2 linked regions of the Azoarcus olearius genome follow. The protein of the gene in region 2 interacts with the protein of the main gene of each other region in a pairwise test. Links are inferred from orthologs where the notes say so. Each region holds a gene or a part of one and is shown on either strand. Other genes may lie near its edges.

What was found. Proteins that work in one complex are often made in the same cells at the same time.
Region 1: the proteins of dqs_RS00890 (region 2) and bioB interact in binary tests that used the Escherichia coli proteins (3 or more experiments, as listed by UniProt). The link is inferred for Azoarcus olearius from one-to-one orthologs.

Annotation. Positions count from the first base shown.
Region 1 is NZ_CP016210.1:3,180,725-3,186,430, reverse strand. What follows is about bases 2,514-5,356. They hold bioB (biotin synthase BioB), read right to left. Parts: upstream 4,504-5,356; coding sequence 3,523-4,503; downstream 2,514-3,522. Other genes in these bases: dqs_RS14560 (tRNA (cytidine(34)-2'-O)-methyltransferase), read left to right, coding at 5,320-5,356; dqs_RS14565 (ComF family protein), read left to right, coding at 4,585-5,274; dqs_RS14575 (methyltransferase domain-containing protein), read right to left, coding at 2,606-3,523; dqs_RS14580 (pyrimidine 5'-nucleotidase), read right to left, coding at 2,514-2,598. Outside these bases: yihA (ribosome biogenesis GTP-binding protein YihA/YsxC), read left to right, coding at 1-164; hemB (porphobilinogen synthase), read left to right, coding at 410-1,414; dqs_RS14585 (GNAT family N-acetyltransferase), read left to right, coding at 1,456-1,950; more of dqs_RS14580, read right to left, coding at 1,942-2,513; more of dqs_RS14560, read left to right, coding at 5,357-5,706. UniProt on the Escherichia coli protein: Catalyzes the conversion of dethiobiotin (DTB) to biotin by the insertion of a sulfur atom into dethiobiotin via a radical-based mechanism.
Region 2 is NZ_CP016210.1:197,727-205,556, forward strand. What follows is about bases 2,035-4,812. They hold dqs_RS00890 (class II glutamine amidotransferase), read right to left. Parts: upstream 3,947-4,812; coding sequence 3,122-3,946; downstream 2,035-3,121. Other genes in these bases: dqs_RS00880 (hypothetical protein), read right to left, coding at 2,035-2,608; dqs_RS00885 (HIT family protein), read right to left, coding at 2,638-3,048; dqs_RS00895 (DUF3617 domain-containing protein), read right to left, coding at 4,010-4,528; gatB (Asp-tRNA(Asn)/Glu-tRNA(Gln) amidotransferase subunit GatB), read right to left, coding at 4,621-4,812. Also shown: phosphate regulon sensor histidine kinase PhoR, read left to right, coding at 1-1,038; more of dqs_RS00880, read right to left, coding at 1,004-2,034; more of gatB, read right to left, coding at 4,813-6,081; dqs_RS00905 (hypothetical protein), read right to left, coding at 6,139-6,651; Asp-tRNA(Asn)/Glu-tRNA(Gln) amidotransferase subunit GatA, read right to left, coding at 6,657-7,830.

The sequences.
Region 1 (5,706 bases), 3.0 Mb from region 2 along the record:
CGCTGCTCGCCGTGCGGGCCGAACTGACCGCCCGCTATGGCGATCAGGTCAGCGTGCAGCTGTTTTCCAGCCTCAAGAAAACCGGCGTGGAAGAGGTCGAAAAGGTCGTCGCCGGCTGGCTTGTGCCCGCCGCGGCCGAGGGCGAGGCGCCCGCCGGCGCGTAAATACAAAAACCCCCGGCCAAAGGGGATGAAGCCGGGGGTGAAATGCCTTGACAGGGGGTCAAGGCACCCGCTCAGGGAGGTGAAGCGGGAGACGGCTCAGCACCATCTGCCTGTTATGAGGGTGCTGGATTTTTGAAGTTCCCGGCCGCGGGCGTTTCGGAATGTGTCCCGCGCGGCCTCAGGGTTGCACCTCAGGGTCGCAAACGCTGGCGGGCGGGGCGGACCTCGACTCAAACAGGACATCTATGCGACCCACCAGCCCTTTCCCAGCCGCCCGCATGCGCAGGATGCGCCGCGACGAGTTCTCGCGCCGACTGATGCGCGAGAACGTGTTGACGACCGACGATCTGATCTACCCGGTGTTCGTTCACGAAAAGGCGGGGCGTGAGCCGGTCGCTTCCATGCCGGGCGTGGAGCGTCTCTCCATCGACGAGTTGCTGCGGGTGGCGGAGCAGGCGCTGGAACTGGGCGTTCCCGCGCTCGATCTCTTCGGCGTGCCGCACGCGGACGCCAAGACCGCCGACGGGGCGATCGCATGGCGCGAGGACGGCATCATCCAGCGCGCCATCCGTGCGCTGAAGGCCCGCTTTCCGGAATTGGGCGTCATCACCGACGTCGCGCTGGACCCCTACACGACCCATGGCCAGGACGGGCTGATCGACGAAACCGGCTACATCCTCAACGACGAGACGGTCGAGGCGCTGGTCAAGCAGTCCCTGTCCCACGCCGCGGCCGGCGCCGACATCGTTTCGCCGAGCGACATGATGGACGGCCGTATCGGCACCATCCGTGGGGCGCTGGAGGAGGCGGGCTTCATCAACACCCGCATCCTCGCCTACAGCGCGAAGTATGCGAGCAGTTTCTACGGGCCTTTCCGGAGCGCGGTCGGTTCGGCCGCCAACCTGGGCAAGGGCAACAAGTACTCATACCAGATGGATCCGGCCAACAGCGATGAGGCGATCCGCGAGGTGGCGCTCGACATCGACGAGGGCGCCGACATGTTCATGGTGAAGCCGGGCATGCCCTACCTCGACATCGTGCGCCGGGTGAAGCACGAGTTGCAGGTGCCGACCTACGTCTATCAGGTCAGCGGTGAGTACGCGATGATCAAGGCCGCGGTCGCGAATGGCTGGCTGGTCGAAGAGGCGTGTGCGCTGGAAGCGCTGCTGGCCTTCAAGCGCGCGGGCGCGGACGGCATCCTGACCTATTACGCGCTGGATGCGGCGCGCTGGCTCAAGGGCCGGTGTTGAGCGCTGGGTTGGCGCAGGCATCGCCGGTGCGAGTCCGGCCGATGCTTGAAACCGATCTGCCGGCGGTGCTTGCGGTGCAGCGTCTGGCCTACGGTGACGGCTACCAGGAGTCGGCGGCGGTGCTTGGCGCCAAGCTGCGCCTGGCGCCGGCCGCGTGCTGGGTGGCCGACGACGGTGAGGGCGCGCTCGGCTACGTGTTCTCGCATCCCTGGGGCGCAATGCCGCCGCCGCTGCACACGGCCCTGTCAGATGTTCCCGCCGATGCGTGTGCGATGTTCCTGCACGACCTTGCAGTGGTCCCCGCCGGACGGGGAGGCGGCATCGCTGCGCGCCTGTTCGATCGGGTACGGGCGCGGGCGGTCGCGTCCGGGCTGGAACGGATCTGTCTGGTGGCGCTTGCTGACGCCCGCGGGTTCTGGGCGCGCCGCGGATTCGTGAGTGCGAGGGGCAGGGGTGGGGACGCGCGCCTGCCGGCGGGCTATGGCGCGGGGGCCGAGTTCATGGAGCTGGCGCTCCCGTCAGGCCTTTCAGGCTAGCAGGGCCGCGCTGGCGCGGCGCAGGTCGAGAATCGAGGCGATCTTCACGTCCACATACGCAGGCTTGCCCAGCCCGCGACCCACCAGCACCGTACGCATGCCGAGGCGGCGCGCGGTACGCAGGTTTGCCGCCGTATCCTCGATCATCACGCAGCGCCGCGGGTCGAGCCGATAGTCGTGCAGCAGGGTGCGGTAGGCGCGGATGCCGGGCTTGGGGTGGAAGTGCAGTTGCTCGATGCCGGCCACGCCGCTGAAGCAGCGGCGGATGCCCATCAGTTCCAGCACGGCCTCGGCGTATTCCTGCGGCGCGTTGGAGAACACGATCTTCCGTCCTGGCAGGCGCCGCAGCATGTTCGAGAGCGCGCGGTCGAACACCATCATCTTGTGCAGGCGCTCGAAGCGGTGCGTTTCGCGCAGGAAGTGGCGCGGATCGGTGCCGTGGTGCTTGACGAGGCCGAGCAGCGTGGCGCCATAGCGCTGCCAGTAGTGCATCCGCAGCCGGTTCGCCTCCTCGGTGGTCAGCGCCAGGTAGCGCTCCAGGTAGGCGGTCATGCTGCGGTTGATGTGCGGAAAGATGTGCGGGCTGGCGTTGTGCAGCGTGTTGTCGAGGTCGAACAGCCAGGTCGGCGCACCGGTGCGAAGCGTCATTGTCCGCTCAGCTTCCGGTGCGCGGCGGGCGGGGCTGGAAGCGCACGATGCTGCGCCCGTCCTCGGTCGTCTTCGGTGCCGCTTTCCACGCGTGGCCCTGGATGACCTCGAAGGTGGCGGGCAGGCGGCCGTCGCGGCGCAGGCTTTCGTAGGCCGCGCGCGCTTCGTCCCAGCCCTGCCGCCCGGTCAGACCGCGGGGACGGGCCGTGCTTGCGTTGCCCCCAGCGGCGGTGCGCAGGTCGGTGAACAGGTCGTCGAGCCGGGTGTAGGTCATGGTCAGCATCTCCATATCCATGACCGGGTCGGAAAACCCGGCCTTCACCAGCGCATCGCCGATGTCATGCATGTCGATGAAACGATGCACGCGCTCGCCGGCCGCGGTGGGCAGGCAGGCGCGCAGTTCCTTCAGGCTGTCGGGCCCGAGCGTGGAGAACATCAGCATGCCACCGACTTCCAGTACGCGGTGGGCTTCCTGCAGGACCGGGAGCGGATCGTCGAGCGCGGGCAGCAGCAGGTTGGACCACACCAGATCGACGCTGGCGCGGGCGAACGGAAGGGCGCCGGCCTCGGCGACCAGTGCGCTTTGGCGCGGCATGCTGCCAAGCAGGCGCCGCAGCAAGCCGCCGGGGCGCACTGTCCCGGCCTGGCGGCGCAGCGCGTGCGAGGCCATGGGGGCAGCGAAATCGGCGGCGACGAGATGGGCGTCAGGGTAGCGTTCAGCCAGGCGCGGCAGGTCGGCGCCGGTGCCGCAGCCCAGGTCGACGATACGGCGCGGGCTGTGGCGGATGTAGTCGAGGCGCTCGTCCATGCGGCGCGCGATTTCGCGCGCCAGGACGTCGGCCTCGTCGTAGCGCCCTGCTGCGGCCGCGAAGCGCCGCCGCAGCAGGGCGCGGTCGAGGTGGAAGTCGGTGTCGGCCGCGGCCATCACACCGAACGCAGGCCGAGGCGTGCGAACAGCACGTCGTCGCGGTCGGATTCCGGATTGTCGGTGGTCAGCAGGCGTTCGCCGTAGAAGATCGAGTTGGCGCCGGCCATGAAGCACAGCGCCTGCATCTCGTCGCTCATCTGCTGGCGCCCGGCGGAGAGCCGCACGTAGCTGGTGGGCATGGTGATGCGGGCCGCGGCGATGGTGCGGACGAAGTCGAAGCCGTCGATCTTGCCGCCGTCGGCGAGCGGCGTGCCGGGGATCGCGACCAGGTTGTTGATCGGCACCGAGTCGGGCGGCGGGGTCATGTTGGCCAGCTGGGCGATCAGGCCGGCGCGGCTGGTCTGGGTTTCACCCATCCCGACGATGCCGCCGCAGCACACGTTGATGCCGGCATCGCGGACCTTGTCGAGCGTGTCGAGGCGGTCCTGCAGCGTATGGGTGGTGACGATCTGGCCGTAGAACTCGGGCGCGGTGTCGATGTTGTGGTTGTAATAGTCCAGTCCGGCTTCCGCGAGCTGCTCGGCCTGTCCCTCCTTCAACATGCCGAGCGTGACGCAGGTTTCCAGCCCCAGCTTCTTGACTTCGCGCACCATCTCCAGCACCGGCGCCATGTCCTTGTCCTTGGGACCACGCCACGCGGCACCCATGCAGAAGCGGGACGAGCCCTTGGCCTTGGCCGCGCGCGCGTGCTCGAGCACCTCGTCCAGCGGCAGCAGACGTTCGCGTTCCAGGCCGGTGTCGTAGCGTGCCGACTGCGAACAGTAGCCGCAGTCTTCCGAGCAGCCACCCGTCTTGATCGACAGCAACGTGGAGCGCTGCACCTCGTTGGCGGCGAAGTGCGCGCGGTGAACCTGCTGGGCCTGGAACACCAAGTCGAGGAAGGGCAGGTCGAACAGCGCCTGCACCTCGGCCACCGTCCATTTCTTGCGGGGCGCCTCCGCGGCGGCGGGGGTGGGGGCGGTCAAGGTCGTTGTCATAACTCGGTTTCCGGACTCTAATGCGAAGCCCGACATGTTCATTCATCGCTCGAAAGCTTGTCAAATCAACCCAAGACCTTGTTGCGGCTGCTGGATTTCGTCGTCGATGCGCTGATCCCGCAGGACTGCTTCCTGTGCGGGGCGCCCGCTGCCGGGCGGGCCATCTGCACGGCATGCGAGGCCGAACTGCCCGGCGCGCCCGCGCAGGCCTGCCCGTGCTGCGCGGTGCCGGTCGCTAGTGGAGGGCGCTGCGGCGAGTGTCTTCAGCACCCGCCCGCGTTCGATTCGACGGTGGCGCTGTTCGCGTTCGCGTTTCCAGTCGATCGGATGGTGCACGCTCTCAAGTACCGGCACCGCCTCGGGTTGGCGGACTACTTCGCGGCGGTGGCGTTGCGGCGGGGTTTGCCGCCGGATATCGACATGGTGCTACCGATGCCGCTGCATCCGGCCCGGCTGGCCGAGCGGGGTTTCAATCAGTCGGTGGAGATCGCACGGCCGCTGGCGCGGGCGCTCGGCGTGGGGCTGGAACTGTCGGCACTCAAACGGGTGCGGAACATTCCCACGCAGTCGGGGCTGAGCCGTGAGGAGCGGCAGCGCAACGTGCGTGGCGCATTCGATTCTGCGACCGACCTGCGCGGACGGTGCGTGCTGGTGCTCGACGACGTGATGACCACCGGCGCCACGCTGAGCGAAGCGGCGCGCATTCTCAAGCGGCGGGGTGCGGAGCGGGTCGACAATCTCGTCATCGCCCGCACACCCCCGCCGGGCTGAGCTACAGTGCGCGCTTTCCGCGCCGCGGAAGCACGACAGCGCGCCATGTTCCACATCATCCTGTTCGAACCCGAAATTCCGCCGAACACCGGCAACATCATCCGCCTGGCGGCCAATACCGGATGCCACCTTCACCTGGTGGAGCCGCTCGGTTTTGTGCTGACCGACAAGGCGCTCGCCCGCGCCGGGCTGGACTACCACGACCTCGCCCGCGTGACCGTGCACGCGGACTGGCCGGCGTGCCGCGCCTTCCTCGGCGAGCGTCGCGTCTTTGCACTGACCACGCGCGCGCAGCGCCGCCACGACACGGTGGATTTCCGGCCGGGTGACGCTTTCCTGTTCGGTCCCGAGAGCCGCGGGCTGCCGCCGGAACTGCGCGAAAGCCTGCCGCCCGAGCAGCGCCTGCGACTGCCGATGGTTCCGTCCAACCGC
Region 2 (7,830 bases):
ACGCTGGATCGCTTTCGCGACGCCAGTCAGGCAATGCCGGACGGGGTGATGTACCTCGCCGAAAGCGACACGATCGAATGGATGAACCTGAAGGCCGAGCAGCATTTCGGACTCGACCACACGCGCGACATCGGCGCGCCGGTGACCAATCTGGTCCGCCAGCCGGCCTTCGTGCAGTACCTGCATGGCGGGCATTACGAAGAGTCGCTCGTGCTGCCCTCGACCCGCCCGGGCGGACTCACGCTGCAGGTCCAGGTGATTCCGTTCGGCGATGGTCAGAAGATGGTGCTGTCGCGTGACATTTCGCAGCTGGAGCGGCTGGAAACCATGCGGCAGGACTTCGTCGCCAATGTGTCGCACGAGTTGCGGACGCCACTGACGGTTGTCGGCGGCTTTCTCGAGACCCTGATCGACGGCGCGGGCGATTTCGAGCCGGACGACGTGCAACGCTACCTCCGGCTCGCGCTCGAACAGTCGAACCGGATGCGTCACCTGATCGAGGACTTGCTGACGCTGTCCGCGCTCGAGACCGGCGCGCCGGCACCTGCCGAAGAAAGGGTCGCGGTGGCGATGCTGGTCCGCGACGTCTATGCCGAGGCCGAGGCGCTGTCGTCCGGGCGTCATCAGCTCAGCCTGGTGCTCGACACCGACGCGGTGCTGCTGGGTAGCCACAAGGAACTGCGCAGCGCATTCGCCAACCTCTGCAGCAACGCCGTGCGCTACACGCCGGACGGGGGCAGGATCGAAGTCGGCTGGCGGCAGGACGACGCCGGTGGCGAATTCTGGGTGCGCGACGACGGCATCGGCATCGATGCCCAGCACATTCCGCGTCTGACCGAACGCTTCTACCGCGTCGACCGCGGCCGCTCACGCGAAACCGGTGGTACCGGGCTGGGGCTGGCCATCGTCAAGCACATCCTCACGCGCCACCAGGCCGAACTGCACGTGGTGAGCACTCCTGGCGCCGGTAGCCGCTTCAGCGTGCGTTTTCCGCGCGCGCGGCTTACGCAACCGAAGGTGGCAGCGCTTCGAAGCTGACCTGATCGAAGTTCGCCCCGCGCAGCACCAGTTGTTCGAGCCGGACCTGGCTGGACTTGCCCTCGACGTGGATTTCGATGACCGCGCTCGGGTGGTACCAGCGGCTGGGCAGCACCAGCGACGGGCCGGTTTTCAGCGCCGGGGTCGCGGGAAGCAGAAAAGCCTGATGGAACGGTGAGCGCCCGCTGTGCAGGGACACCGGACGGGCGGCCACCAGGGACGGCACACCGGGCAGGACGTGCACGCCCGCTTCGAGCAGACCGTCGGCGCGATACATCAACCAGCTGACGTGGCCGAGCAGGAAGCGATCGCCGTCCTGCGGGCGCACGCCGACCAGCTGATGGTGTTCCAGTCTTTCCGCCCGCGGTCGCTGCTGCAGCCGGAAGCCACCCACGGACTGATCGAGGATCTCCCACTGCTCGCAGACGAAGCCGAGCTGCTCGGCCTCGTGCTGGCGCAACGCCTCGCGCCGGGCAGGATCGTCGGCCTGCGGCGCGCGCTCGCCGAACGTCAGCAAGTTCATGTCGCTGTTCAGGCTGGACGCGACGCCATAGGTGCGCGGCTGGGTGAAAACCTTGCCGTCGACGTGAAACCCGATGGCGAGCCAGTCGCCGGTCAGTTCGACCTGGCCGCGGCTGCCACGGCGAGGAAAGCGGCGCCCGGCCGAGGCCAGCCCCCAGGGGCGGTACAGCGAGAGCAACAGGCGGTTGCCCGCTTCCACGGTGCAATCTTCGCCCAGCCCGAGCGACGCCGGCTTCAGGCCCTGCTTGAACTGCGCCAGCACCGCGCGAATCTGGCCGGCTAGCGTGCTGCCGTCGAAGCGGCGCAGGCGCGGCGAGGCCGGCAGCAGGCCGAGGGGGCGAAGACCGTGGTCGGCGCCGAGGTCCACGCCGTAGAGGGTGGGTTTCTGGCTCTCCGGCGTCCCCAGCGCGCAGTAGGGCGCGAAGCGCTGTGCCCAGCGGCATATCCAGGCCAGCTCACGCTCGGTGCGTCCAAACGGATTGGCGAGGTCCACCAGCAGGACCGCGACATAGGCTTCGAGCGTGCTTTGCGCCTTCCACACCTCGTTGAGCGAATCCGCCACCCTGATCTGGGCGAGATCGGCCTCTTCGGCGGCCGCGAAGCATTCGTGCGCCTCTGCCCATTGCCCCGCCGGTACTGCGCGATGGGCGCGGAAATACTCGACGACGCCCTGACCTGCGTAATGCATGCGACGCTGGAAGAGCAGCGCGCGCTGGTCGTCCAGCGTACCGTCGCGCGCGTCGTGCCGCACGATGCGGGCGTACGAGCGTGCCAGGTTGCGCCATAGGGTCACCACCCGCAGCAGGATCTCGTTCTCGAGGCTGTCCGGCGGCAGCGGCTGCGCGGTGTAGCGACGGGACATCTCCGCCTGCACGCGCGCAATCATCGGTCGTGCCGCCTCGAGCACCTCGAGGTGCTGGTTGGGCGGCGGCAGTGCGTCGAGCATGCCGAACACGACCGTCGACAGGGCCGCGTGGGTTTCGTCGACGTTGGAGGCATGCAGGCGGTGCAGCAGGTTGAGGCATTCGGCCGCGTTGCGATAATCCATGGAGGCTCCGATCGTGGCGGGGTGGAGCGTCAGCGCGCGTCGAGGGCGGCCTGGACTGCACGCGCAAGCACAGCGGTGTCCGGGCCGGGGTGGGCCACGCCCTCGCGCTGGGCCGGCCCCCACACGGATTCGGGGAAGTGGCGGTCGTCGGCAAAGCGCGGGATCACATGCCAGTGCAGGTGGGGCACCATGTTGCCGAAGCTGGCCAGGTTGATCTTGGCCGGTTGCATCAGCTGCCGCAGCGCCGCTTCGGTGGCGAAGACCACGTCCATCAGGTGGCGCCGGTCGGCGGCCGCCAGGTCGGTCATCTCGGCCACATGGTCGCGCCACACCACGCGACAGAATCCTGGATGGGCGGCATCGTCGACGCGGATCACGCTACAGCGTTCATCCTGCCAGACGAGCTTGGCACGGTCGATCTGGCACAGCGGGCAATCCACTTGCATGGCGGGCAAACCTGGCCGGAGGGGATGCCAACTTTAACGCGCCGGCATCGGCGTGGATAAGGAAAATTTACGCACTTCGGATGGGGGTGGCGCAGGGCGGGGCGGCCACCGTGGGCAGCATCCCGAGTTCGTCGGGCACGCCGTGGCGGAACGACATCAGGGTGCCGGACGGCATCCGGTGCCAGGTCTCGTTGTCGGTCAGCGGAATGGTCGCAATCACCGCCACCCGGTCGTTGGGCGTGGTGACCTCGCTGAAGTCCACCGCCAGGTCTTCGTCCGCCAGATGGGCCAGCGCAAACGGCGCTTGTCGCAGCACGTAGGCGAGGCGCGAGGAGCAATGGGCAAACAGGCGCTCGCCGTCCGACAGCAGGAAGTTGAATTCGCCGTGGCGGCCGATCGCGGTTGCCAGTTCGGCCAGGCAGGCGTGCAGCGCGGGCGCCGGCGGCGGGCGGTCGCCGAAACGGCGGGCGAGTTCGTCGAGGATGTGGCAGAACGCGGTTTCGGAGTCGGTGCCGCCGACCGGCTGAAAGCGGCCGGACAAGGCCGGCGCGTAGTTCAGCAGGTTGCCGTTATGGGCGAATATCCAGTAGCGCCCCCACAGCTCGCGCTGGAACGGGTGGGTGTTTTCAAGCCGGATCTCGCCCTGGGTCGCCTTGCGGATGTGGGCGATGACGTTGAGCGAGCGGATCGGGTATTGCCGCACCAGCTCGGCGACGGCGGAGTCGGCGCTGGCGCAGGGATCGAGGAACAGGCGCACGCCCTTGCCTTCGAAGAACGCGATGCCCCAGCCGTCACGGTGGTGGTCGGTCAGGCCGCCGCGGGCGCGAAAGCCGGTGAAGGAAAAGCAGATGTCGGTGGGCACATTGCAGTTCATGCCCAGCAGCTGGCACATGGCGGGCTCCGGCGGCGAACGGGAGTTCGATTATAGGCGCCGGGCTGGCTGCCGCCGTGTCCCTCAGCGGCGCTGCATGCCCTTCATCATCGCGTCGAGATCGATGCCGCCGACGCCCTGGCGCACGATGTCGCCGGGTTTCTGGCCGGGCTGGCATTCGCCCAGCCAGCGCGAATCCTGCCGCATCGTCATGCTGGCCATGCCTTGCAGCGGCGGGTTGTAGGTGCTGTACAGCTCACCGCTGTAGCGGGTGGTGAAGTCGCCGGTGAAGCTGCCGCGCAGGTTGGCGAGGCTGCCTTCGATGCGGCACACCGCGCTGAAGGTGCTGCGTTCGCCTTCGCGGCGCCAGGTCTGCTGCTCGCAGCCGCCCTGCTTGCCGCCGCGCTGGTACAGGATGTCGTCGGTGTTGGGGCCGACGCACATCTGCAGCATCTGGGTGAGGCCGCCGAGTTCCACCAGCGTGGTCTTCATTTCCCACAGGCCGGGCTTGCGGCGCGGCATGTCGGCCGGCGGCTCGGCCAGGGTGGGTGCGGCGACGAGCGCGGCGAGCGCGCCGGCGAGGATGGAAAGTCGGCGTTGCATGGGACGGCTCCGGTGCACAAGCCGGCAGGATAAGCAGTGCGGCCAGGCAAGGAAACCGCGCCGGGGTAAGCGCAGGTTTCGGCCGCCAGCGCTCAGCCGGCCAGCTTCTTCTTCAGCAGTTCGTTGACCTGGGCCGGGCTGGCCTTGCCCTTGCTCGCCTTCATGACCTGGCCGACCAGGGCGTTGAAGGCCTTGTCCTTGCCGGCGCGGAATTCCTCGACCGACTTCTGGTTGGCGGCGAGCACTTCGTCGATCATCGCTTCGATCGCGCCGCTGTCGGTGACCTGCTTGAGGCCCTGCTTGTCGATGATTTCGTCAGCACTGACGCCTTCGCCGTTCCACAACGCCTCGAACACCTTCTTGGCGATCGCGTTGGAGATGGTGTTGTCGGCGATGCGCGCCACCAGGCCGGCGAGCTGGGCTGGCGATACCGGCGACACGGCGATGTCGAGTTCGGCCTTGTTGAGGCGCGCGGCGAGGTCGCCCATCACCCAGTTGGCGCAGGGCTTGGCGAGCGCGGCGCCGGCGGCGTCCACGGTGGCCTGGTAATACGTGGCGACTTCCTTGGACGCGGTGAGCGTGGTGGCGTCGTAGGCGGAGAGGCCGAGCTGCTCGATGAAGCGGGCCTTCATCGCTTCCGGCAGTTCCGGCATCTCGCCCTGCACCCGCGCCTTCCATTCCGGCGAAATCACCAGCGGCAGCAGGTCCGGGTCGGGGAAGTAGCGGTAGTCGTGGGCGTCTTCCTTGGAGCGCATCATGCGCGTCTCGCCGGTGTCCGGATCGAACAGCACGGTGGCCTGCTGGATGGTGCCGCCGTCCTCGATGGTGTCGATCTGCCACTGCACCTCGTAGTCGATCGCCTGCTGCAGGAAGCGGAAGGAGTTGAGGTTCTTGATCTCGCGCCGGGTGCCGAACTGCTCTGCGCCCTTTTTGCGCACCGAGACGTTGGCGTCGCAGCGGAACGAGCCTTCCTGCATGTTGCCGTCGCAGATGTCGATCCAGCGCACCAGCGCATGCAGCGTGCGGGCGTAGGCCACGGCTTCCGCCGACGAGCGCATGTCGGGTTCGGAGACGATCTCGAGCAGCGGCGTGCCGGCGCGGTTGAGGTCGATGCCGCTCATGCCGTGGAAGTCTTCGTGCAGGCTCTTGCCGGCGTCTTCTTCCAGATGGGCGCGGGTCAGGTTCACCGTCTTCTCGTAGGCGTTCTCACCTTCGCCGACGCGGATGGTGATGGTGCCGCCCTGCACCACCGGCAGCTCGAACTGGCTGATCTGGTAACCCTTGGGGAGGTCGGGGTAGAAGTAGTTCTTGCGCGCGAACACGCTGGTCGGCGCCACCGTGGCGCCGATCGCGAGGCCGAAGCGGATCGCGCGTTCGACCGCGCCGCGGTTGAGCACCGGCAGCACGCCCGGCAGCGCGATATCGACCGCGCTCGCCTGGACGTTGGGTTCCGCGCCGAAGGCGGTGCTGGCGCCGGAGAAAATCTTCGACGCGGTGTTGAGCTGGGCATGGACCTCCAGCCCGATGACGACTTCCCAATCCGATCTGCTCATGTTCGTTTCCGTTGTTTCAGGCGGTGCACGGCCAGGGTCGGGCCGGCACGTTGCGCGTCAATTGCATTGTCCGCTCGGGCGGTCCACCAGGATGGGCCACACGTACTCGAAAGTGCCCTTGCTGCAGCGGTTGGCGCACTGGGTGAAGGCGACCGTGACCTGGTCGCCCTGTTCCCACATGCGCACCGTGCAACCGTCGCGGGCCCGCAGTTCCACATGGGTTTCGGCCGGCACCTGGCGGAAGTCCGCCAGATCGAAATGGCAGCTGCCGCGGCGTGGCACCTCGACATTGGCGGCGAAGCCGCGCACCTGCGACGCGCTGACGTCGAGCCGGGTGGAGGCCGCGTAGCCGGCTTCGTCGCGGAAGGTGCAGTCGGCCTGCACCGTGAGCGGCCGGATCGGCATCGGCTTCAGGCGGCCGCGGGCGGCTGTCGGCGCTTCTTCCATCTCTTCGGCTTCCTGCCGGGTGGCCGGCTCGGTTCCGGCCGGGGGCGTCGCGCAGGCCGCCAGCCACAGCGCTAACCCGGCTGCGGCGATGCGGCCGGCGAGGCGGAGGGCGAAGCGGGCCATGGGCGTTACTCGGGGCGCTGCAGATGCCAGTCGCTTGCCTGCTGGTACTGGTGTGCAGTGGCCAGCAGGCGGCTTTCGCCGAAGTAGTTGCCGATCAGCTGCAGGCCCACCGGCAGGCGCCCGGCGCCGAAACCGCAGGGGTGGGACAGGCCGGGCAAGCCGGCGAGGTTGACCGCGATCGTGTAGATGTCCGACAGGTACATCTGCACCGGGTCGTCCGCCTTCTCGCCAATCGCCCACGCCGTGGTCGGGCTGGTGGGGCCGGCAATGACGTCGCACTGCGCGAAGGCGGCCTGGAAGTCCTGCGCGATCAGGCGGCGCAGCTTCTGCGCCTGCAGGTAGTAGGCGTCGTAGTAGCCGTGCGACAGCACATAGGTACCGACCAGGATGCGGCGCTTGACCTCGGCGCCGAAGCCTTCCGCGCGGCTCTTGCAGTACATGTCGTTGAGGTCGCCGTATTCCGCGGCGCGGTGGCCGTAGCGCACGCCGTCGAAACGGGACAGGTTGCTCGACGCCTCGGCCGGCGCGATCACGTAGTAGGCGGGCACGGCCAGTTTGGCGTTGGGCAGGCTGACCTCGACGGTGACGGCGCCGAGCGCGCGGTACTGGTCGAGCGCGGCGTCCACCGCTGCGCGCACGTCGTCCGCCATGCCTTCGGCGAAGAACTCGCGCGGCAGGCCAATGCGCAGGCCGGCGAGCGGCTTGCCGCCGGCGGTGGGCGCGAGTGCGGCCGCGTAGTCCTCGGCCGGGCGGTCGAGGCAGGTGGAGTCGCGCGGATCGAAGCCGGCCATGGCCGTGAGCAGCAGCGCGCAGTCTTCCGCCGAAGCGCCGAAGGCGCCGCCCTGATCGAGCGAGGAGGCGTAGGCGATCATGCCGTAGCGGCTGACGACGCCGTAGGTGGGCTTGATGCCGGTGACGCCGGTGTGCGAGGCGGGCTGGCGCACCGAGCCGCCGGTGTCGGAGCCGGTGGCAAGCGGCACCAGGCGGGCGGCCACCGCGGCCGCCGAGCCGCCCGACGAGCCGCCGGGAATGCGGGTGGTGTCCCACGGATTGCGCACCGCGCCGTAGTGCGAGGACTCGTTCGACGAGCCCATCGCGAACTCGTCCATGTTGGTCTTGCCCAGGCTGACGGCGCCGGCGTCCTTCAGCCGGCTGACGACGTGGGCGTCATAGGGGCTG